One region of the Brevibacterium sp. H602 genome, then DNA from elsewhere that is predicted to be linked to it. Evidence: predicted binding sites of a transcription regulator. Region 1 holds the regulator's gene; each other region holds the start of a gene.
The links. Region 1 encodes HspR, which represses chaperone genes until heat shock. Its sites were predicted from a motif close to AAGTTGAGTCNNNNNGACTCAACTT; they were not measured.
Positions count from the first base shown of each region.

Region 2: the regulator HspR is predicted to act here: its motif matches at 3,982-4,006, upstream of ACSBQT_RS13590 (ATP-dependent Clp protease ATP-binding subunit).
Region 3: the regulator HspR is predicted to act here: its motif matches at 3,325-3,349, upstream of clpB (ATP-dependent chaperone ClpB).

Region 1 covers NZ_JBPIZD010000035.1:7,173-14,383, forward strand. The annotation lists gene ACSBQT_RS17120 (urease subunit alpha) at 1-579, opposite strand, end outside; gene ureB (urease subunit beta) at 579-917, opposite strand; gene ACSBQT_RS17130 (urease subunit gamma) at 930-1,232, opposite strand; gene ACSBQT_RS17135 (purine-cytosine permease family protein) at 1,251-2,939, opposite strand; gene ACSBQT_RS17140 (heat shock protein transcriptional repressor HspR) at 3,154-3,591, opposite strand; gene ACSBQT_RS17145 (DnaJ C-terminal domain-containing protein) at 3,606-4,619, opposite strand; gene ACSBQT_RS17150 (nucleotide exchange factor GrpE) at 4,801-5,466, opposite strand; gene dnaK (molecular chaperone DnaK) at 5,466-7,211, opposite strand, start outside.
Region 2 covers NZ_JBPIZD010000018.1:42,999-50,209, reverse strand. The annotation lists gene ACSBQT_RS13600 (hypothetical protein) at 64-369, shown strand; gene ACSBQT_RS13595 (YidC/Oxa1 family membrane protein insertase) at 505-1,317, shown strand; gene ACSBQT_RS13590 (ATP-dependent Clp protease ATP-binding subunit) at 1,414-3,963, opposite strand; gene ACSBQT_RS13585 (TetR/AcrR family transcriptional regulator) at 4,140-4,790, shown strand; gene ACSBQT_RS13580 (DHA2 family efflux MFS transporter permease subunit) at 4,787-6,535, shown strand; gene ACSBQT_RS13575 (DUF3152 domain-containing protein) at 6,624-7,211, opposite strand, start outside.
Region 3 covers NZ_JBPIZD010000014.1:87,876-95,086, forward strand. The annotation lists gene ACSBQT_RS12090 (HTTM domain-containing protein) at 1-376, shown strand, start outside; gene clpB (ATP-dependent chaperone ClpB) at 657-3,263, opposite strand; gene ACSBQT_RS12100 (Na+/H+ antiporter) at 3,381-4,958, opposite strand; gene ACSBQT_RS12105 (enoyl-CoA hydratase) at 5,067-5,846, shown strand; gene ACSBQT_RS12110 (NAD-dependent epimerase/dehydratase family protein) at 5,880-6,812, shown strand; gene ACSBQT_RS12115 (SDR family NAD(P)-dependent oxidoreductase) at 6,936-7,211, opposite strand, start outside.

The sequences.
Region 1 (7,211 bases):
GTTCATCGGGATGTCGTCGAGGGCACGAAGCATTGCTCCGAGGTGCCAGGCTCCCGGCGTCACGGTCGTTGCTTTGCTGCCTTCGGACGGACCGGTGCCGCCGCCGGCGATCGTCGTGATCCCGGTGGCGAGCGCTTCGTGGAGTTGGGAGGGTGAGAGCAGGTGGACGTGTGAGTCGAACGCTCCCGCGGTGAGGATCCGTCCCTCGCCCGAGATGATGTCGGTGGACGGTCCGATCCGCAGTCCGGGATGCACGCCGTCGGCGATGTCCGGGTTCCCCGACCGGCCGAGCGCGACGATCCGCCCGGCTCGGATGCCGACATCGGCTCGGATGACGCCCCACCAGTCGAGCACGACGACGTTGGTGATTACCGTATCGGGTGCCCCTTCCGCGGTGGTCGTCGTTCCCTGATTCATCGATTCGCGGATCGATTTGCCGCCTCCGAAGACCGACTCCTCACCGCCGAAGGTGCGGTCTTCTTCGACCTCGATCCATAGGTCAGTGTCACCCAGCCGCAACTGGTCACCGAGGCTGGGGCCGTAGAGCGCGGCATATCGCTCGGTTGACAGCCGGGCCATCAGCGATCACCCGCCTCGGAGCCGCGGAGGCTGATGCCGGCCACATGCCGGAGCCCGCCGAGGGCGACGATCGGCACGGTTCGCGAGGCTCCCGGCTCGAAGCGCAGCGACGTCCCTGCGGGGATGTCGAGGCGGAATCCCGCCGCGCGGTCGCGGTCGAAGGCGAGCGCCGGATTCGTGTCGGGCAGATGAACGTGGGAGCCGATCTGGATCGGTCGGTCTCCTGTGTTCTCCATCGTCAGCGTCGTCGTATCGTCCGGGTTCGAACGCACATTGAGTTCGCGCTCTCCCGGTCGGACCCGCACGGCTCCCGGCCCGCGGTCGCGTGTTCCTGCCACTTGTTCGGTCCTTCAGTCGATGGGGTTGTGGATGGTCACGAGCTTGCGCCCGTCGGGAAAGGTCGCCTCGACCTGGACGTCGGTGAGCATGTCAGCGACGTCATCGAGCACGTCCTCGCGGGTGAGGACGTCACGACCGGTGGTCATGAGCTCCTCGACGCTTGCCCCTTCCCTGGCGCGTTCGATGGCCCAGGTGCTCAGCAGCGCAACAGTCTCCGGGTAATTGAGAGCGATGCCCCGTTCATGGCGGTCCCTGGCGACCATTCCCGCCACGGACAGGAGGAGCTTCTCGGTGTCGGCCGGTGTGAAATGCATGGTCTCTGTGTGGTTCCTTCAGTCCTCCGCGCGTTCACGCGGGTGATCGGCGGGCAGGATGTGCTCGCCGAGGCGGTCGGTCGAGAGTGCGAGTGAGCTGAGGTAGAGACGCTCCCCGTTCTCTCCCGTCTTCGCCGAAGCGATCATGTCGGGACGTTCGAACTCCATCTCGGTCACATGGCAGCGCAGGGTCTCGCCCGAGGGGTTGCCGTGCTCGTCGAACATCGGCAGGTCGATACCGTCGTCCGTCCGACGCAGGTAGTACCTGCCGCGGGTGATGATCGCCATGAGCGGGGTCGCGACGATCGCGATGCCGACGGCGAACAGGGGTGAGAACGGTTGGACCGTCGCCCCGAACGCCCCGAAGTAGATGGCGATGGAGATACCGCCGGCGAGCACCAGTGAGACGATTCCGACCGGGTTCCAGTCGTAGAGCATGCCGCGCCGGAACTCGGGGATCTTCGGGGAGAGCTTCAGCAGATACTTGTTGATGGCGATGTCCGCGGCGACGACGCAGATCCACGACATCGCGAGGTTCGCGTAGAAGCTGAGGATCGCGTTGAGGAAGTCGAACATATTCAACTCCATCAGCGCCAGCGCGATGAGCAGGTTGACGATGAGGAAGGTGATCCGCCCGGGATAGCGCTTCGTGATCCGGGTGTAGGAGTTCGTCCATGCCAGCGACCCCGAGTAGGCGTTGGTGACATTGATCTTCACCTGGGAGATGACGACGAGCACCACGGCGAGGAAGAGAGCCAGCCATTGCGGCATCATCTGCTGATAGGTGGCGAGGAACTGCTGGACGGGTTCGTTCGCGAAGCTCACGGCGCCGGGAACGTTGGCGATGAGGTAGACCGCGAGGAACATGCCGATGATCTGCTTCGTGGCCCCGAAGATCACCCAACCGGGCCCCGCGAGGATGACGGCGGCCCACCAGCACCGCCGGTTCTCGGGGGTGCGCGGCGGCATGAAACGCAGGTAGTCGATCTGTTCGGCGATCTGGGCGATGAGCGAGAGGCAGACTCCGGCGGCGAGCATGACCGAGGCGAAGTTCGCCCCTTCGCCCTCCTCGCCGGTGTAGGCGAAGAAGTCGGCGACCGATTCCGGCTGCCAGGCGATGAGGTAGCCGACGGGGATGACCATGAGCAGCAGCCACAGCGGGGTCGTGGAGACCTGCAGCTTGGCGAGGACCTTCATGCCGTAGATGACCAGCGGGAAGATGAGCACGGTGGACACGAGGTAGCCGATCGGCCGGGGAATGCCGAGGCCGAGGTAGAGTCCCTGAGCCATGATCGAACCTTCGAGGGCAAAGAAGATGAAGGTGAAGGTCGCGAAGATGACGTTGGTGATGACGGACCCGTAGTAGCCGAAGCCCGACCCGCGGGTGATGAGATCGAGGTCGAGGTTGTAGCGGGCGGCGTAGAACGCCAGCGGCCATCCGGTGAGGAAGATGATGAGGGCCGCGACGAGGATGCCGAGGATGCCGTTCGCCGTGCCGTGGGCGATGCCGATGTTTGCACCGATCGAGAAGTCGGCGAGGTAGGCGATGCCGCCCAGCGCACTCGTCGCGACGACCCCCGGCGCCCATTTCCGGTACGACCTGGGGGCGAAGCGGAGCGTGTAGTCCTCGAGGCTCTCAGAGGCGGCGAGCTTTGCTTCGTTCCGCGGCTCGGGAGGTGCTGTGGTCCTGCTCGGAGACAGTGTCATTGCGCGTTCCTGACGTGTGCGTCGGCCATGTCAACGACAATCATCGCAGTCGATTGTTTCCGCACATGTCGGTTCTGTTTCGGGCAGATGTCGGCAGGGGACATTGTGGGCACCGGATCGGTGCCCAATGATCATTCAGCGCAGATAGAGAAGGGCGCGAACCCCACGCGGGTTCGTGCCCTTCTCTATCATCGCCGTCCCAGCAGGAACCGGGTCAGCGCCGCCGGTACCGGTTGTAGAGGACCAGAGCGCCGGGTTCGGGCCGCCCTTGCGGACGGCGGCCGCGAGCGATCGACACGACATCGCCGGCGGTGCCGGCGGCGAAGACACGCGCATCGCGTTCCTGCGCCGACCTTCGTGCCCGAACTTCGTCCTCGAGCTCCTCATTGCGGCTCTTGAGCGCGTCGACCTGATTCTGCAGGTCGATGATCTTCTTGATCCCGACGAGGTTGACTCCCTCGTCCTGCGACAGCTGCTGGATCAGTCGCAACTTGGCGATGTCCTTCCCGGAATAACGCCGACCCCGGCCCGCAGTGCGTTCCGGAGAGACGAGACCCAGTCGGTCATACTGCCGCAGCGTCTGCGGGTGCATGCCCGCCAGATCCGCGGCCACCGAGATGACATACACCGCCGCACTCGATGAAATGTGCATTGTGATTCACCACCTCAGCTGGCCTTGGCTTTGTCCAGCAAGCCGGCGCGTGGATCCTCACCTTCGGTGGCGGCCTTGAAGGACTCGACCGCTTGTTTGGCTTCCTTGGACAGATTCTTCGGCACCACGATCTGGACTGTCGCCAGCAGATCGCCGGAGCCCTTCTTCGTCTTCACACCTTTGCCCCGGACGCGCAGGGTCCGTCCCGAGGGTGTCCCCGGTGCAACCTTGACCTTGACGGGCATTCCGCCCAGGGTCGGCACCTTGACCTCGGCGCCGAGGGCCGCCTCGTCGAAGCTGATCGGCAGATCCATCCGCAGGTTGTCACCATCGCGGGTGAAGACCGGGTGCGGACTCACGTGCACGGTGAGGATGACGTCACCGGGCTCGCCGCCGTTGGGGCTGGTCTTGCCCTTGCCGGCCAGGCGGATCTTCTGCCCGTCCTTGACCCCGATCGGTGTCCGCACGGTCAGCGGCTTCCCGCCGGGCATGTTCAGCTTCACCGAGGCACCGTTGATCGCTTCGGTGAACGACAGCGTCGTACTCGACTTGATGTCGCCGCCCTTGACCGGAGGCTGGTAGCCGCCGTAACCGCCACCGCCGAAACCTCCGCCGAATCCGCCGAGCAGATCCGCCAGGTCCGGGGGAACGTCTCCCCCACCGCCGTAGGTCGTGCGGGTCCGGGTGCGTCCGCCGCCTCCGAAAAGGTCGGAGAACACGTCGTCGAATCCGCCGCCGGCAGCCCCGCCGGGCCCACCGGAACCGGCGCTGAACCTGGCGCCGCCGCCCATGGCGCGGACCTGATCGTACTGGGCCCGGGATTCCCTGTCGGAGAGCACCTGGTGGGCCTGGCCGATCTCCTTGAACTTCTCCTCGGCCTTCTCATCACCGGGGTTGGCGTCCGGGTGATACTTGCGCGCGAGCTTGCGATAAGCCTTCTTGATCTCGGCGTCGGAAGCATCCTTGGAGACGCCGAGGGTTTTGTAGAAGTCCTTGTCGAACCAATCATTCTGAGGTCCGGTATTCACCTGGCACCTTCTTTCCTTCCAATCAATCCTGTCATCAGGGTATTCACTTGTCCTCTCACAATCCGCATCCCCGGGGCAATGCCCCGAAGATCCGGACCGCCGCCGAGGCGGTTCCCCGGCCCCGTACGTCGGTGAACCGGCGTACGGGGCGGGCGGCTGCCTCGGCGATCATGGTCGCTGCTCAGTCCTCCGGCTGCTGGACACCGACGCGGGCGGCGCGGATGATGCGCTCCCCGATCCGGTAGCCCGGCTGCATGACCAGGAAGAGCGTCGGATTCTCGACCTCATCCGAAGGTTGCTGCATGAGCGCCTCGTGGATGTTCGGGTCGAATTCGTCGCCGACCTCTCCGTACTGTTCGACGCCGATCTTGTTCAGCGATTCGACGAGCTTGTTCACATGGGTCTCGAAAGGCCCGGTGACATCGCCGTTGTCGCGAGCGAGCTTGACCTCGTCGAGCACGGGGATCAGGGCCTCGACGACCTTGATCGTGCCGCCGAGTGCCGCACGCTCACGTTCGCGGTCGGCGCGCATCCGGTAGGCCGCATATTCGGCGTTGATGCGCTTGAGGTCGGCCAGGTATCCCGCTGCCTCCGAACCCGGTTCGGGCTCGGCCTCCGGCTCGATGTCCTCGAGACCCGAGGCGTCGGACGGGATGTCCACACCGAGGTCGCTGGCATCGGCCTGTTCGGCGTTCGGGTCCGCGGTCGGCTCCTCGCCGGCCCCGGCCGAGGCCGACTGGGCGTCGGCCTCGGGACGGACCTCACCGGTGTTCGGATCGACCCGGCGCTTGTCACTGAAGGTGAAGCCTGGCTCCTCGGACGACTTGTCGTTGCCCTCGGCAGTCATTACTTCTTCTCCTCATCCTCATCGTCGACAACTTCTGCGTCGACGACATCGTCGTCGGCGCTTGCATCGGCTGCGCCCTCACCGGCAGCTTCGGCGCCTTCGGCACCGCCCTGCTGGCTGTAGATGGCTTCGCCGATCTTCTGCTGGTTCTCCACGAGCTTGTCGTAGGCGCTCTTCACGGCGTCGTCGTCTTCACCCTTGAGGGCTTCCTTGACGGCGTCGACGTCGCCCTGCATCTCGGTCTTGAGCTCTTCCGGCAGCTTGTCGGCGTTGTCGGTCAGCAGCTTCTCGGTCTGGTAGGCGAGGTTCTCCGCGTTGTTGCGGACGTCGGCAGCCTCACGGCGCTTCTTGTCCTCTTCAGCGTGCTCCTCGGCCTCGCGGACCATGCGGTCGATGTCTTCCTTCGGCAGTGCGGAACCGCCGGTGATCGTCATCGACTGCTCGGTGCCGGTGCCCTTGTCGGTGGCCGACACGTGGACGATGCCGTTGGCGTCGATGTCGAAGGCGACCTCGATCTGCGGCACACCGCGCGGAGCCGGAGCGATGCCGGTCAGCTCGAAGGTGCCGAGGTTCTTGTTGTCGCGAGTGAACTCACGCTCACCCTGGAAGACCTGGATCGACACGGAGGGCTGGTTGTCCTCAGCGGTGGTGAAAGTCTCCGAACGCTTGGTCGGGATCGGGGTGTTGCGCTCGATGAGCTTGGTCATCACGCCGCCCTTGGTCTCGAGTCCGAGCGAAAGCGGGGTGACGTCGATGAGCAGGACGTCCTTGCGCTCACCCACGAGGACACCGGCCTGAACGGCGGCGCCGATGGCGACGACCTCATCGGGGTTGACGCCCTTGTTGGGCTCCTTGCCACCGGTGAGTTCGGTGACGACGGCGGAGACGCCGGGCATACGGGTCGAACCGCCCACGAGGACGACGTGGTCGATGTCGCTGACGGAGACACCGGCGTCCTTCATGACTGCGTGGAACGGAGCCTTGGTGCGCTCGAGGAGGTCCTTGGTCAGGTCCTCGAACTTCGCACGGGTGAGGGTCTCATCCAGGTGGATGGGTCCGTTCTCGCTCATCGACAGGTACTGCAGCGAGATGTTCGTGCTGGTGGCCGAGGACAGTTCCTTCTTGGCCTGCTCTGCGGCTTCCTTGAGGCGCTGCAGAGCGGTGGCATCCTTGGTCAGGTCCACGCCGTAGTTGTTCTTGACCTGCTCGACCAGCCAGTCGACGATGCGCTGATCCCAGTCGTCACCGCCGAGGCGGTTGTCACCGGAGGTCGCACGGACCTGAATGGTGGAGAAGTCGTCTTCGTCCTTGCCGACTTCCAGCAGGGAGACGTCGAAGGTACCGCCACCGAGGTCGAAGACGAGGATGAGCTCGTCTTCCTTGCCGCGCTCGAGGCCGTAGGCCAGAGCGGCAGCGGTGGGCTCGTTGATGATGCGCGAGACGTTGAGTCCGGCGATCTCACCGGCGTCCTTCGTGGCCTGTCGCTCGGCGTCGTTGAAGTAGGCAGGGACGGTGATCACCGCGTCGGTGACCTTCTCCTGCAGGTACTCCTCAGCGTCGTGCTTGAGCTTCTGGAGGATGCGGGCCGAAACCTCGGGAGCCGTCATCTTCTTGCCGCCGAGTTCGGTGGACCAGTCGGTGCCCATGTGGCGCTTGACCGATGCGACGGTGTTCTTGATGTTCGTGACGGCCTGGCGCTTGGCGATCTCACCGACGAGTGAGTCGCCGTTCTTGTTGACTGCGAC
Region 2 (7,211 bases), on a different contig from region 1:
TGTTTCACTGAACGGCCCGCACAGGCCCGCGTGCTAGCATCGACGCACTGGTTAGGGGGCAAGATGATGGCGAATATGTGGCTGACTCTGCAGCTGCTCGTCGTCGTGCTCTCTTCCGACCTCGACTCGGTCGTTCCCCAGTCCCCCACTCATCTCATCGTCCTGGCTCTCCTCGGTGCGGCCCTGCTGACGCCGATCGCCGCATGGGCGAGCATGTCTCTGCTGCGTGTGCTCTCGCTGTCGGCGCGCCCGCCGTCTCTGCCGGACGCGCGCCGAAGCATCCGCGAATTCCGCATGCCTGAGGAGCCCGGCACTCCGGGTACGGCACTGCCCAGAGCCCCCTCTTCCGTCGTTCACGCCATCGCCTGAACGACCTCGATCACGTTCCGTACGGAACGCCTCCCTGCCTCGGCGCGGGCAATTGTCATCAGTCGTCACGGTGATGGCCTGCAACGGCCCATTCAACTGCGCCTCAGTGCGCCTAAGTCCGAAGGACACTCACCTGTGAACATCTACGAATTCCTGCCTATCCGCCTGCTCGTCGAGGCCGCCTATACGGTGGTCACGGGGATCAGCGACATCCTCGAACCACTCGCCGGCGGCTTCAGCGCCGCCCTGGCCGTCATCGTGCTCACCGTCCTGGTCCGCGCCGTGCTCATCCCCGTCGGTGTGTCCCAGGTCAGAGCCGGCATCACTCGGAAACGACTGGCCCCGAAGATCAGCGAGCTGCAGAAGAAGCACAAAGACAAGCCCGAGCTCATGCAGCAGAAGCTCATGGAGCTGTACAAGGAGGAGAACGCCTCTCCTTTCGCCGGGTGCCTTCCGGTGCTCGCGCAGATGCCCGTGCTCATGGCCGTCTACGGTCTCTTCATCAATGCGACGATCGGCGGGCATGCCAATGAGCTGCTCGGTCATACTCTCTTCGGTCTGCCTCTCAACACGAGCTTCGTCAAGCTGCTCGGCGCCGGCGATCTGACGGGCACCGCGATCACGGTCTACCTCGTCCTCGTCGTCCTCATCGCCGTCGTCGCCGGGTTCTCCCGGCACCTGCTCACCCCGGCCACACCCGAGGCTCCGACCGCTCCCCCGGCGAAGAACGGGGCAGATGCTCCGGCGATGCCGGATCTGTCCGGAGTGATGAAGACTCTGAGCTTCATGCCCTTCCTCACCGCGATCTTCGCGCTCTTCGTCCCCTTGGCCGCCGCTCTCTACCTGGCGACGACGACCACGTGGACGCTCGGCGAACGGCTCGTCCTCAACCGCCTCCTCGGAGCGAACGAATCGCAGTCGGAGGCGACCACCGCGGTGTCCGGCTGAGTCGGGAGCACAACAGAGCCCGGGGCGGAGGATTCCCATCCTCCGCCCCGGGCACTGTGGCGGCGGCCGGCGCGGGCCGCCTCGGCGATCGAATGATCAGGCGATCATCGGCTCCGGGCGGGTCCCGGCAACGACCTTGAGTGCGCCGTCGACGACAGTGGCGCGCACGGTGCCGCCCTCATCGACCGCCTCGGTGACGAGGAGATCGGCGATGCGGTCGTCGACTTCGCGCTGGATCGTGCGACGCAGCGGACGAGCGCCGAACTCGGGTTCGTACCCTTCGTCGGCCAGCCAGTCGAGAGCCTCTGCCGAGACGTCGAGGGCGATGCCCTGAGCCTCGAGGCGCTGCTTCGACGCGGCCAGCTGCTGATCGACGATGGACCGCAGCTGCTCACGGTCGAGCCGCGAGAACATCACGGTGTCATCGATGCGGTTGATGAACTCCGGCCGCATGAACTCCTTGAGGCGACCCATGACCTTGGCCTTGAGATCCTTCTCCGCGTCTCCCGCAGCACCGGAGGCGAAGCCCAGCGGAGTGCCGGACATGAACTCGGAACCGAGGTTCGAGGTCATGATGACCACGGTGTTGCGGAAGTCGACCGTGCGGCCCTGGCCGTCGGTGAGCCGTCCGTCGTCGAGGACCTGCAGCAGCAGGTTGAACGCATCCGGGTGGGCCTTCTCGACCTCGTCGAGGAGGATGACCGAATATGGGCGACGGCGGACCTTCTCCGTCAGCTGCCCCGCCTCGTCGTAGCCGACGTAGCCGGGAGGAGCACCGACGAGGCGGGACACCGTGTGGCGTTCTCCGAACTCGCTCATATCGAAGCGGATCATGGCCGACTCGTCGTCGAACAGGGTCTGCGCCAGAGCCTTCGCCAGCTCAGTCTTGCCGACACCGGTGGGGCCGAGGAAGAGGAAGCTGCCGATGGGCCGATTGGGATCGGCCATACCGGTCTGGCTGCGGCGGATCGCGCGCGACACGGCGGTCACGGCTTCATCCTGTCCGACCACGCGGTCGTGGAGGACCTCTTCCATGTTCGCCAGTCGTGCCTTCTGGCTCTGCGTCATCCGTGCTGCCGGGATTCCGGTGGCCCGGGAGACCACGTGCGCGATCTCCTGTTCACCGATGATCGCCTCGGCGGCAGCGGTCTTCGCGGCCTCCGCGTCCGGGTTCTCGGCGGATTCGATCCGGGCGGTCACCTCGTTGATCTCATCGCGGACACGGCCGGCACGCTCGTAGTCCTCCACCTCGATAGCGGACTTCTTCTCCGCTTCGAGTTCGGAGAGATTGAGCTTGAGCGCGTCGATATCGACCGCGGGTCCGCGCCTGAGCGACATCCGGGCACCGGCCTGATCGATGAGGTCGATGGCCTTGTCCGGCAGGAAGCGGTCGGTGATGTAGCGGTTCGACAGCTCCACGGCCGCACGGACCGCCTCGGCGGTGTAGGTGACCTCGTGGAACTCCGCGTAGCGGTCCTTGAGCCCGTCGATGATCGTCACCGCATCCTCGACGCTCGGCTCACCCACGGTCACCGGCTGGAAGCGACGCTCGAGAGCCGAATCCTTCTCGATGGTGCGGTACTCCTTGAGCGTGGTCGCGCCGATCATGTGCAGATCGCCGCGGGCCAGGCGCGGTTTGAGGATGTTGCCGGCGTCCATCGAGTTCGCCTCGCCGTTGCCTCCGGCACCGACGAGGGTGTGGAGTTCGTCGACGAAGACGATCATGTCTCCGTCATCGGCGATCTCGTTGAGTGCTCCGGTCAGGCGCTCCTCGAAGTCACCGCGGTAGCGGGTGCCGGCGAGCATTCCGGGCATGTCGAGAGCGATGATGCGCTTGCCCTGCAGCTGCTTGGGCACTTCGCCCGAGTGGATGGCCTGAGCGAGGCCTTCGGCGACCGCGGTCTTGCCAACGCCGGCCTCACCGAGGAGGACCGGGTTGTTCTTCGTCCGGCGGGCGAGGATCTCGATCGTCTGTTCGATCTCCTCCGAGCGGCCGATGACGGGATCGAGCTTGCCCTCGGCGGCGAGCTCGGTGAGGTCCGTGCCGAACTTCTCCAGCACTGATTCCTGACCGTCCTCACCCTCGGCCTCCTGGCCGGGGTGCATCCCTGCGGCTTCGGCCGCCTCGGCACCGGCCTGCAGCGCGGCCTGGGTGACGCCTGCCTGCGCGAGGATCCGCCCGGCGGGCATCTCCTGGTTGAGCACGAAGGCGAAGAACATGTGTTCGGGATCGATGTAGGTCGACCCGAACGCTCGCGCCACCTGGTAGGCGTCGAGCAGGGCGCGCTGGGCCGAACCGGTCAGTGTGGGCGTGGAATCCGCCTCGGTGTCGGTTGCAGCCGGAAGGCGCTCTTCGATCGCATGGGCGATGGCCTCGGGATCGGCACCGGCCTGGCGCACGGCGGAGATTCCGGGTTCGGCATCGACCATGGTGCGCAGGATGTGGAGCGCGTCGACCTCGGACTGACCGTGTCGTCCTGCGAACTCCGCGGCCGCTTCGATGACCTCGTGGCTGCGCTTGCTCAGCAGTCGGTTGATGTCGACGGAACGGCCTCGGCGGGCTCCGGTCTGTCCCTGGAGGAAACGAGCGAGGAACTCGTCGAACGAGTCTCCGCCCGAGCCTGCGGGTCCGAAGAATGTGGCCAAAGCTGACCTCCTCTTTCAAAGTTGAGCGTATACGACTCAATCAACAGGTGGATGCGGACATATATTCCCACCTGTCGCCCGCCCGACGACGGAGTGTGAACAACATCACCGTCGAGAAATGCATCGGATGCATTTCTGCATTTGGTGCAAATTTGCAAGAGGTGCATAATTTTCTGGTGAGTTCCGAACCGACCGAATCCCTGCGCGAGCGTCAGACCCGTGAGCGCCGCGCGTCCATCCACGCCGCGGCCGTCGATCTCGTCTTCGATCATGGGCTCGACGAGGTGACCGTGGCTCGGATCGCGGAAGCTGCGGAGGTCTCGACGCGCACGTTCTTCAACTATTTCCCCACCAAGGAGATGGCGATCGTCGGACTGACGACCTCTGACGATATCGCCGCCGCTCTGCAGCGATTCATCGAGGACTTCGAGCCCCGGCGCGAGCGTCTGGTGGAGGATCTCTCCTTCACCATCCGCGCCGCGTTCGAATTCCTGCTGCCGCGGTCGGCGAACAAGCAGAAGCTGCGCGCGATCCAGGCTCGGCATCCGCACCTCGGCATGCTCAGCATGGAGACGAAGCGGCACTACTCCGAGCAGATCATCACCGGCATCCGCCGGCGGGTCGAACGTCGCGGAATCACCTTTGCCGATGACGACACCGCCGCACGGGCCACGCGGATGCTCGCGCAGCTGTGCAGCATCCCGCTCGAGCATGCTTTCGCCTCTGCGCGGTTCGACACCGAACACGAATTGGACGACGAGCGAGTGGACCAGGCGTTCACCTCCTCGATCGAACTGTTCCTGACCCTCTTAGAAAGGCTGAAATGACCACTACCGCCACTGAGCCCGCTGCCGAGAGGCAGCACGGCGCCGAGGAGGAGCCGGAGATCGAGACCTCGTCGGTGATCCTGCTGTTCACCGGCCTGATGCTGGCAATGTTCATGTTCTCGCTCAACCAGACCATGCTGGCCACGGCCCTGCCGACCATCGTCGGCGACCTCAACGGCGTCGACCAGATGCTGTGGGTCTCGACGGCGTTCATGCTGGCGTCGACGATCATGATGCCGATCTACGGCAAGCTGGGCGATTCGTTCAACCGGAAGAAGATCTTCATCTTCGCCATCTGCATGTTCATCCTCGGTTCGGTCGTCGGCTTCCTGGCCCACAACATGGCCGTCCTCATCACCGCACGCGTCATTCAAGGCCTCGGCGGCGGCGGTCTCATCATCCTCTCGCAGGCTCTCATCGCCGCGGTTGTGCCGGCTCGCAAGCGCGGCCCGTACATGGGCATCATGGGAGCGAACTTCGCGGTCACCTCGGTGGCGGGACCGCTGATCGGCGGCTGGATCACCGAGGGTCCGGGCTGGCGCTGGACGTTCGCCCTCAACCTGCCGTTCGGCGTGCTCGCCCTCATCGCCGCCATCCTCTTCCTCAAGGTCCCCAAGTCGGACCGGTCGGTCAAACGCCATGTCGATGTCGCGGGCATGATCCTCATCGCCGAATTCACCTCGGCGCTCATCCTCACGACTTCGTGGGGCGGACATCAGTACGACTGGGACGATCCGATCATCATCGGACTCATCGCCATCGCCGTCATCAGCGCCGTCGTCTTCGTCTTCGTCGAACAGGCTGTGCCCGAACCCGTCATCCCGATGTTCGTGTTCAAGGACACGAACTTCGTCCTCTGCACGATCGCCGGCATGTGCATCGCCATCGGCATGTTCGGCGTCCTCTCGTACATGCCCACGTTCCTGCAGATGGCCCACGGGATCGAAGCGACGAAGGCCGGGCTCCTCATGGTGCCCATGATGGCCGTGATGCTGCCGAGCTCGGTCATCATCGGCTTCGTCGTCTCGAAGACGGGACGGTACAAGTGGTACCCGGTGCTCGGCAGCGCGATCGTCGGCGTCGCCCTCTTCCTCATGGGGACCTTCGTCACGGCCGACCAGAACGTTCTCGTCGTCATCGGCTGCCTGTGTGTGCTGGGCCTCGGCCTGGGACTGTCGATGCAGATGCTCGTGCTCATCGTCCAGAACTCGTTCCCGGTCGCGATGGTCGGCACGGCGACGGCGTCGAACAACTTCTTCCGGCAGATCGGCGGCACGCTGGGCATGTCGCTGATCGGTTCGCTCTTCACCTCGCGGCTGGCATCCAACCTCGAGGACGGCATCAAGTCCCTGGGACCTCAGGGCGCCCAGGCGATGAAGGGCACGGGGTCGAACTCACTGACCCCCGAGGTGGTCAAGTCGCTGCCCGATCCGATCCATTCGATCATCGTCAATGCGTACAGCGATGCGCTGGTGCCGATCTTCCTGTGGGTCTGCCCGCTGGGAATCATCGCGGCCGTCATCCTCATGTTCGTTCGCGAGAAGGCTCTGGCCACGAAGCTCGATGCAGGTGCCCCGGCGGACCATCAGCGTGAGGTCGTCGCAACCGACAGCATCGCTGTCGTCGAACAGCCTGGTTCGCTGACCCCCTCGGGCACGAGCTCCGTCAACGATGAGATCGAGTACGAGAAGGCCACGCGGGGTAACGGAGACTATTCTCTGCGGCCCCGCTCGCCCAAGCATTGAAACGCACATCCACGCACTGACAGCGCAGGCCCCGCAATTGCGGGGCCTGCGGTGTATCGGCCTGAGTCTGTCCGCGACTGCCGCGGAACTAGCTCTTCGAGGGCCACCCGTTCGGTTTGCAGCCCTGCAGACCCTTCGTCTGCTGCTGCATGAGCGGGGCGGTCTTGCCCGGTCCGGGGCAGGATTCGTGGCCGTGGCCGAGGGCGTGACCGACCTCGTGGTTGATGAGGTACTGCCGGTACTGGACGATGTCGTCGAACTCTTCGGTGGCCGAGACCCAGCGCTTGGCGTTGAGGATGACGTTGGGTCCGTTGCGACACGAGAGTTTGCCCAGGGTCCGCAGCGGCAGACACATCTCGTCGACGGTATCGGGGCTGGCGATGGAGATCATCGTGTCCTGACCTTCATCGACGAGCTCGATGGAGACGTCGTCCATGTCCTGCCAGCCGCGTTCGTCCTGGAGGGTCTTGATGATGAAGTCGCCGGCCTCATCGACGTTGATGGGCAGGTTGTCCTCGACGCGCAGGGCAACTTTGAACGTCTTGCCCTCGTCGCGGTTGGGTCCGGTCTCCTCTTTCGGCCGGTCCCATCTGCCGCTGCCGTGGGTGTCGATATCGCCTTCGCTGACTCCGGCCGCTCCGGCGTCCTCGACGTTCGCGGTCTCGGTGGGCTCGCT
Region 3 (7,211 bases), on a different contig from region 1:
GCTCTTCAACCGTTACACCCGCATCATCGCGCTGCTGGGCATCCTATCCTTCCACCTGGGCATCGCCCTGCTCATGGGCCTGCCGTGGTTCTCACTGACGATGATCGCCGTCGATGCGATCTTCATCCGCGACCGCTCATTCGCGAAGGTCTCCGCCTACCTGCGGCCTTGGTGGACGTCATCGGCGCCGCGGTCGGTCGGTGGGGCTTCGGGCGGTTCGGGTGCTCGCGGCGGCGGCGCGAAGGCCGGCTCCGCTGGTCGCGGCGGCGGCGCGAAGGCCGGCTCCGCTGGTCGCGGCAGCGGTTCGAAAGGCACTGCTGCGAAAGCCGGCGCGAGTGCCAAGTCGAAAGCTTCCGCCGGGTCCCGCAAGAAGTAGTTCGCGCGCTTCGACTCCGCACGCACCCGCGGCACGCAGCCTGCGAGCACCAGCGCAGCGGCGCACCAGCGCAGCGTCCAGCGGAAGCTGAAATGGGACACTCTGCTCTGAATTGCTCACCGAAGAAAGTGAGCGATCCAGAGCAGGGTGTCCCATTTCTGTGCTGTGCTGCGCTGCGGTCAGCGAAACAGCCCAGTTTGAGTTGAATAGCCTATGTTCAAACAGGTGCTATTCAACTCAAACTGGGCTGAATCCGCTCAGCACGCCCCGGCGGTGAGCCTTAGCGCTTGGGGCGCAGCTCCAGGCCGGTGGCTTCGGGGTCCTCGGGCAGATCGACGACCACGGTGTCCCCGTCGACGACGTCGCCGGCGAGCAGTGCGCGGGCCAGCTTGTCGCCGATCTCACGCTGAACCAGCCTGCGCAGCGGGCGGGCACCGAACGCCGGATCGTAGCCTTCGAGTGCCAACCAGTCCTCGGCCCCCTGAGTGACCTCGAGTGAAACCCGACGGTCGGAGAGCCGGCGCGACATGTGCGAGATCTGCAGATCGACGATCGACGCGAGTTCGGTCTGGCTGAGCGCGTCGAAGAGCACGATGTCATCGAGACGGTTGAGGAACTCGGGCTTGAACGTCGCATGCACGACATCGAGCACCTTGCTCCGCTGCTCCTCGGTCGAGAGGCTCTTGTCGACGAGGAACTGCGAACCGAGGTTCGAGGTCAGGATCAGGATGGTGTTCCTGAAGTCGACCGTGCGTCCCTGACCGTCGGTGAGCCGACCGTCGTCGAGGACCTGCAGCAGGATGTCGAACACGGACGGGTGCGCCTTCTCCACCTCGTCGAGCAGGACGACGGAGTACGGGCGACGGCGGACCGCCTCGGTGAGTTGGCCGCCCTCGTCGTATCCGACGTAGCCCGGAGGGGCACCGACGAGGCGGGACACGGTGTGCTTCTCACCGTATTCGCTCATATCGATCCTGATCAGGGCCTTCTCGTCGTCGAAGAGGAAGTCCGCGAGAGACTTCGCGAGCTCCGTTTTGCCGACGCCGGTGGGTCCGAGGAACAGGAACGAACCGGTCGGACGATCCGGGTCTGCGACACCGGCCCGCGAACGGCGGATGGCGTCGGAGACCGCGGCGACGGCGTTCTTCTGCCCGATGAGACGCTCACCGAGGATGCCCTCGGCTCCCAGCAGCTTCTCGACCTCGCCCTGGACGAGGCGTCCGGCGGGGATGCCCGTCCACGAGGAGACCACCTCGGCGATGTCGTTGCTGGAGACCTTGTCCGAGACCATCTGATCGGAATTCGCTCCCGCCTCGGCCTGGGCTTCGGCGGCTTCGGCTTCGGCGATCTCCTTCTGCACGGCGGGGATCTCGCCGTAGAGCAGACGGGATGCGGTCTCGAGGTCCGTGTCGCGCTGGGCCTTCTCGGCGGCCGAACGCAGCTCGTCGAGCTTCGTCTTCAGCTCACCGACCCGGTTGAGGCCGGCACGCTGGGACTCCCATGTGGCTTCGAGTCCGCGCAGCTCCTCCTCCTTGTCGGCGAGATCGGCACGCAGAGCACTCAACCTCTCGATCGAGGCGGAGTCGGTCTCCTTCGCCAGGGCCATCTCCTCCATCTTCAGGCGGTCCACGGCGCGGCGGAGCTCATCGATCTCGACCGGAGCCGAATCGATCTCCATCCGCAGGCGGGAAGCCGCCTCGTCGACGAGGTCGATGGCCTTGTCCGGCAGCTGCCTGCCGGTGATGTACCGGTTCGACATCGTCGCGGCCGCGACCAGGGCGCCGTCGTTGATCGAGACCTTGTGGTGGGCCTCGTAGCGTTCCTTGAGTCCGCGCAGGATCGCGATCGTGTCCTCGACACTGGGCTCACCGACGAAGACCTGCTGGAACCGCCGCTCCAGGGCGGGATCCTTCTCGATGTTCTCGCGGTACTCGTCCAGCGTGGTTGCGCCGATCATCCGGAGCTCACCACGGGCGAGCATCGGCTTGAGCATATTGCCCGCGTCCATCGAGGAATCCCCGCCGGCACCGGCACCGACGATCGTGTGGAGTTCGTCGATGAAGGTAATGATCCGACCGTCGGCGTTCTTGATCTCCTCGAGCACGGCCTTGAACCGCTCCTCGAACTCGCCGCGGTACTTCGCACCGGCGACCATTGCGGAGAGGTCGAGGCTGATGAGGGTCTTGTCGCGCAGCGATTCGGGCACGTCTCCGGCCACGATCCGCTGGGCCAGGCCTTCGACGACGGAGGTCTTGCCGACGCCGGGCTCACCGATGAGGACGGGGTTGTTCTTCGTCCTGCGGGAGAGCACCTGCACGACGCGGCGCACTTCCTTATCGCGGCCGATCACCGGGTCGAGCTTGCCTTCCCGGGCGACGGCGGTGAGGTCGATGCCGAACTTCTCCAGCGACTGCATCGTCTCCTCGGGGTTCTCCGAGGTGACCTTCTTCCCGGCACGCAGCTCGGGCAGGGCCGCGAGCAGTGCGTCCCTGTTGGCCCCATTCGCGCGCAGCGCTTCGCCGGCGCCGTCCTTGCCGGCCGCGGCGGCGAGCAGCAGGTGCTCGGTCGAGACGAACTGGTCGCCGAGCGCCGTCATCTCCTCCTGTGCGAGGTTCATCATCTCCAGGCCGGCGCGGGAGAGTCCCGGCTGGCTGACGGTGGATCCGCTGACGGTGGGGAACCCGCTGATCACGGATTCGATGGACCGCAGCACGGTCTGCGGGTCGGCGCCGACCTTCGTCAGCAGGGTCGCGGCGAGCGAATCGGGCTGGCCGAGCAGGGCCGCGACGAGGTGGGCCGGTTCGATCTGGTTGTTCTTCCGGGCGACGACGTCGTTGACCGCGGTCTGCAGCGCCTCCCGGGATTTGGTTGTCATCTGTGCGTCCATGTACGCATCTCCTTCTCAGAATCTGTGCTGATTTCAGCTCTCGAAAAGAACAACGCCGACAAAGTTGAGTCTATTCCGCTCAACTTTGAAAATCGAGAAGTATTTCGCCGCCCGCCCCTACCTCGTGATGACCGATTGGAGGTCGAAGCGGTGGAGCACGCGGTCGGCGATCTCCGGGTCGGTGCCGCGTTCGCGCCGGGCCTTGAGCACCTCGGCGCGGGCGGACTGCATGGCTTTCTTCTGCACGGCCAGCATCTGCTCCCGGTGTTCCTTGAAGGCCATCGCCTGTTCCGAGCTCGCCTGGTCATCGGTGGTTCCGCTAAGCTGATCGTGCAGGACTTTGAACCGTGCCCGCAGCGGTTCGATGACGTCGTCGGGCAGACTGTCATCGTTCTTGATCTCACGCATCGCGGCCTTGTAGGCGCGCAGAGCGATGTCCCTGGTCGCCTGATGTTCCTTCTCCGCCTCGTCGTCGATGCCGAGGAGAGCGACGACGGTCGGAAAGCTCAGGCCCGCCAGCACCAGAGTGAGCAGCAGGACCACCGCGGCCGCGACGACGACATAGGACCGGCCGGGGAACGGAGCACCGGAACTCGTCGTGGCCGGGATCGACAGGGCCAGGGCGACCGTGGCGAGGCCGCGCATCCCGCCCCAGGTCATCAGCGTGGCATCGCGGACGCTCAAAGGTGCGGCATCCGGATCCTCCTCACGTCGCTTGCGTTCGATGAGGGTGCCGAGCAGCAGCCATACGAAACGGACGGCGACGACGATGAGAGCGATGAGCCCGCCGACGAGCAGTGCGCGACCGAGGTCGGCGTGTTCGGATTCGACGATGAGGCGCAGATCGAGGCCGATGAGTCCGAAGGCGATTCCCGTGATGAGCATCTCGAGGACCTGCCACGTCGAATTCTGCGTCACCCGCTCCGCCGAGTTGCCCTCGACATCGCGGCGCCGCACCTCGAGGGCGGCCACGACGACGGCGATGACCCCGCTGGCGTGGAAGTGCTCGGCCACGAGGTAGACGCCGAAGGGCAGGACGAGCATGAGGGAGGAGCGAGCGATCGTGTGATCGATCTTCTCCATCACCCACCAGGCAGCGAAGGACAGGACGAGGCCGACGATGATCGCCACGACGGCGGAGACGACGAACGACACGGCCAGATCTGCGTAGTCCACCTCGGTGCCGGCCAATACCGCGGCCATCGCGGTCTGGAAGATGACCAGCGAAGCGGCGTCGTTGAACAGGCCCTCGCTCTGCAGGGTCGACATGATGCGGCGCGGGATCGACACGGTGCTGGCCACGGCTTCGACGGCGACCGGGTCGGGTGGGGCGAGCATGGCGCCGAGTGCGATGGCCGCGGCGATCGTGATTCCGGGGATGAGGAAGACCGCAGAACCGGCGACTGCGGCCACGGTCACCCCGACCAGCGCCACGGACATGCCGAGGATCGTGCGCCACCGGATCGCGAACAGCGCCCACGATGTCTTCTGCGCGGCGGCGAAGAGCAGGGGCGGCAGGAAGAGGGGGAGGACGAGCTCGGGATCGATGGCCACCTCGGCGAAGGTGGGGATGAACGCACCGGCGATGCCGATGAGGACCATGAGCGCCGGCCACGGAAGTTTGAGCTTCTGCCCCAACCCGACCACCACCGAGGTGGCGGCACCGAATCCGATGATCATCAGCAGTGTGGTCATGCCAGTCCCTCCGAATCGCTCCCACCGGGGCAGACGTGTCCGGAGGCGGGCGGAAATCGTCTGCGCAGATTCCGCGCCGGGCCCGGCGACCTTTGGCAGAATGAGGCTATGTCGGAATCAATTGTATTCGCGCAGCTCGACGACGGAGTCGCGTCCGTGACGATCAACCGGCCGTCCACGCGCAACGCACTGTCGCGTGAGGTCATGGAAGACCTCATCGACACCCTCACCGAGTTGGGGCAGCGTATCGATGTGCGCGCGGTCATCCTCATCACCGCCGGTCATGTGTTCAGCTCCGGTCATGATCTCACCGAGATCCGCGGGGCGGATCTGGAGACGCAGCAGACCACGTTCGACGCCTGTGCCCGACTGATGCAGCTCATCCAATCCATCCCGCAGCCGGTCATCGCGCAGGTGCAGGGTGTGGCCACGGCGGCCGGCTGCCAGCTGGTGGCGAGCTGCGATCTGGCCGTTGCCGCCGAGTCCGCCAGATTCGCAACTCCGGGAGTGAAGATCGGTCTGTTCTGTTCGACTCCGATGGTGGCCCTCTCCCGGGCGGTGCCGGCGAAGCAGGCGATGCGGATGCTGCTGACCGGTGATTTCGTGACCGCCGAGGATGCGCTGAAGTTCGGTCTCGTCTCCGATGTCGTCGTCGACGCCGACCTCGAGTCCGCCACCTTGGAATTGGCTCTCAGGGTCGCGTCCGCCTCGTCGGCTACAGTTGCCCTAGGAAAGGCCGCGTTCTACGAACAGCGGGAGCTGCCTGTGGCCGATGCCTATGCGCGGATGTCGCAGGTGATGGCGGACACTGCCGTCGCGGCCGATGCGCAGGAAGGGATCGACGCCTTCCTGACGAAGAGGGAGCCGCAGTGGCAGCACCGCCGCTGAGGCGGCGGGTGTGAAGATGAGAAAGGGAATGTCGTGGCGGTGATTGTGACCGGAGCCAGCGGCTTCATCGGTGGTGCCATTGCACGGGCGCTCGCCGACAGGGACGAAACAGTCTACGCGCTGTGCCGGCGAGATCCCGAGATCCCCGGGGTGAACTTCCAACACTGGGACATCACCGAACCCGCGTCCGCCTCGGTGACCTCCCTGGCCAAGAATGTGACCGCGGTCTTCCACTGTGCTGGAATCGCGTCCGTCAGCGCCGATGACGACGCTCTCTACAACGTGAAGGTGACGGGCACACGTCATGTCCTCGATGCGTTTCCGAAGGCCCGCATCGTCCACGTGTCCTCGACGACGGTGTACTCCGAGTCCGAACCCCACGCCGAGCTGTGGGAGGAAGCCGGGCCGAAGGACCCCAACGACTTCGCCGACGCATACTCTCGCACTCATGCTCTCGCCGAGCAGCTCGTCATGAGGATCCGTCCCGATGCTGCGATCCTGCGCCCCGCGGCCGTCTACGGTCCCAGGGAGACGATGCTCATGCCGTTCCTGTCGCGGATGTCGAAGAAGGGTGTCCTGCGGCTGCCCGGCGGCGGCAGGCAGAAGATCACCCTGACGCATGTCGACAATGTGGTGCGGGCCGCGCTCGCCTGCCTCGACGTGCCTTCGGCAGCGGGTCCCTTCAATATCGGTGACCCGATTCCGTACCGGCTCAAAGAGGCGATTGTCACTCACTTTGCGCGGATGGACTATGACCAGGTCGTCATCGAGGGTGTTGCGAAGGACAAGGCACTGGTGGCGGCGAAGCTCGGGCTCAAGATCAAGGGCGTGTTCAAACGCGGAGACCGCGCGAAGCTCTTCCTCGTCAGATACCTGCAGTCGGACCGGACGTACAACCTGTCCCGGCAGCAGCGGGTGCTCGGCATCTCGACCACCCAGCACCTCATCCCGTCTCGCCTGCAGTAGGACGCCAGGGCTCAGAGGCGGTTCCGGTTCGAGCCGCAGGTGCGCGTCTGCCTTGGGCCCAGGCCGCCGGACGTGTCAGACTGGCCCGCAGTTCAGCTGGGGTTGAGCCGACCGCGGTTCCTGTCATCGCTTGAGGCCGTGCTGGGCGGCGACGATCTTCGACACGAGCTCACGTGGAAGCGCACGCCCCAGCAGAAACGGCAGCGGTGCCCTGCTGCCGACGGCGTAGAACTCCCGCGGCCTCGGCGCGATGATCGCATCGACGATCGTGGCCGCAACCTTGGCCGCCGGAATGCCGCCGCGCTCGTTGGCGTCGAGGTGCTCGAGCATCGTCGTCACGTCCTGCGTATAGGGCGAGCCCTCTTCGAGGTACTTCGTCCGGCGCATCCCGATACCCGT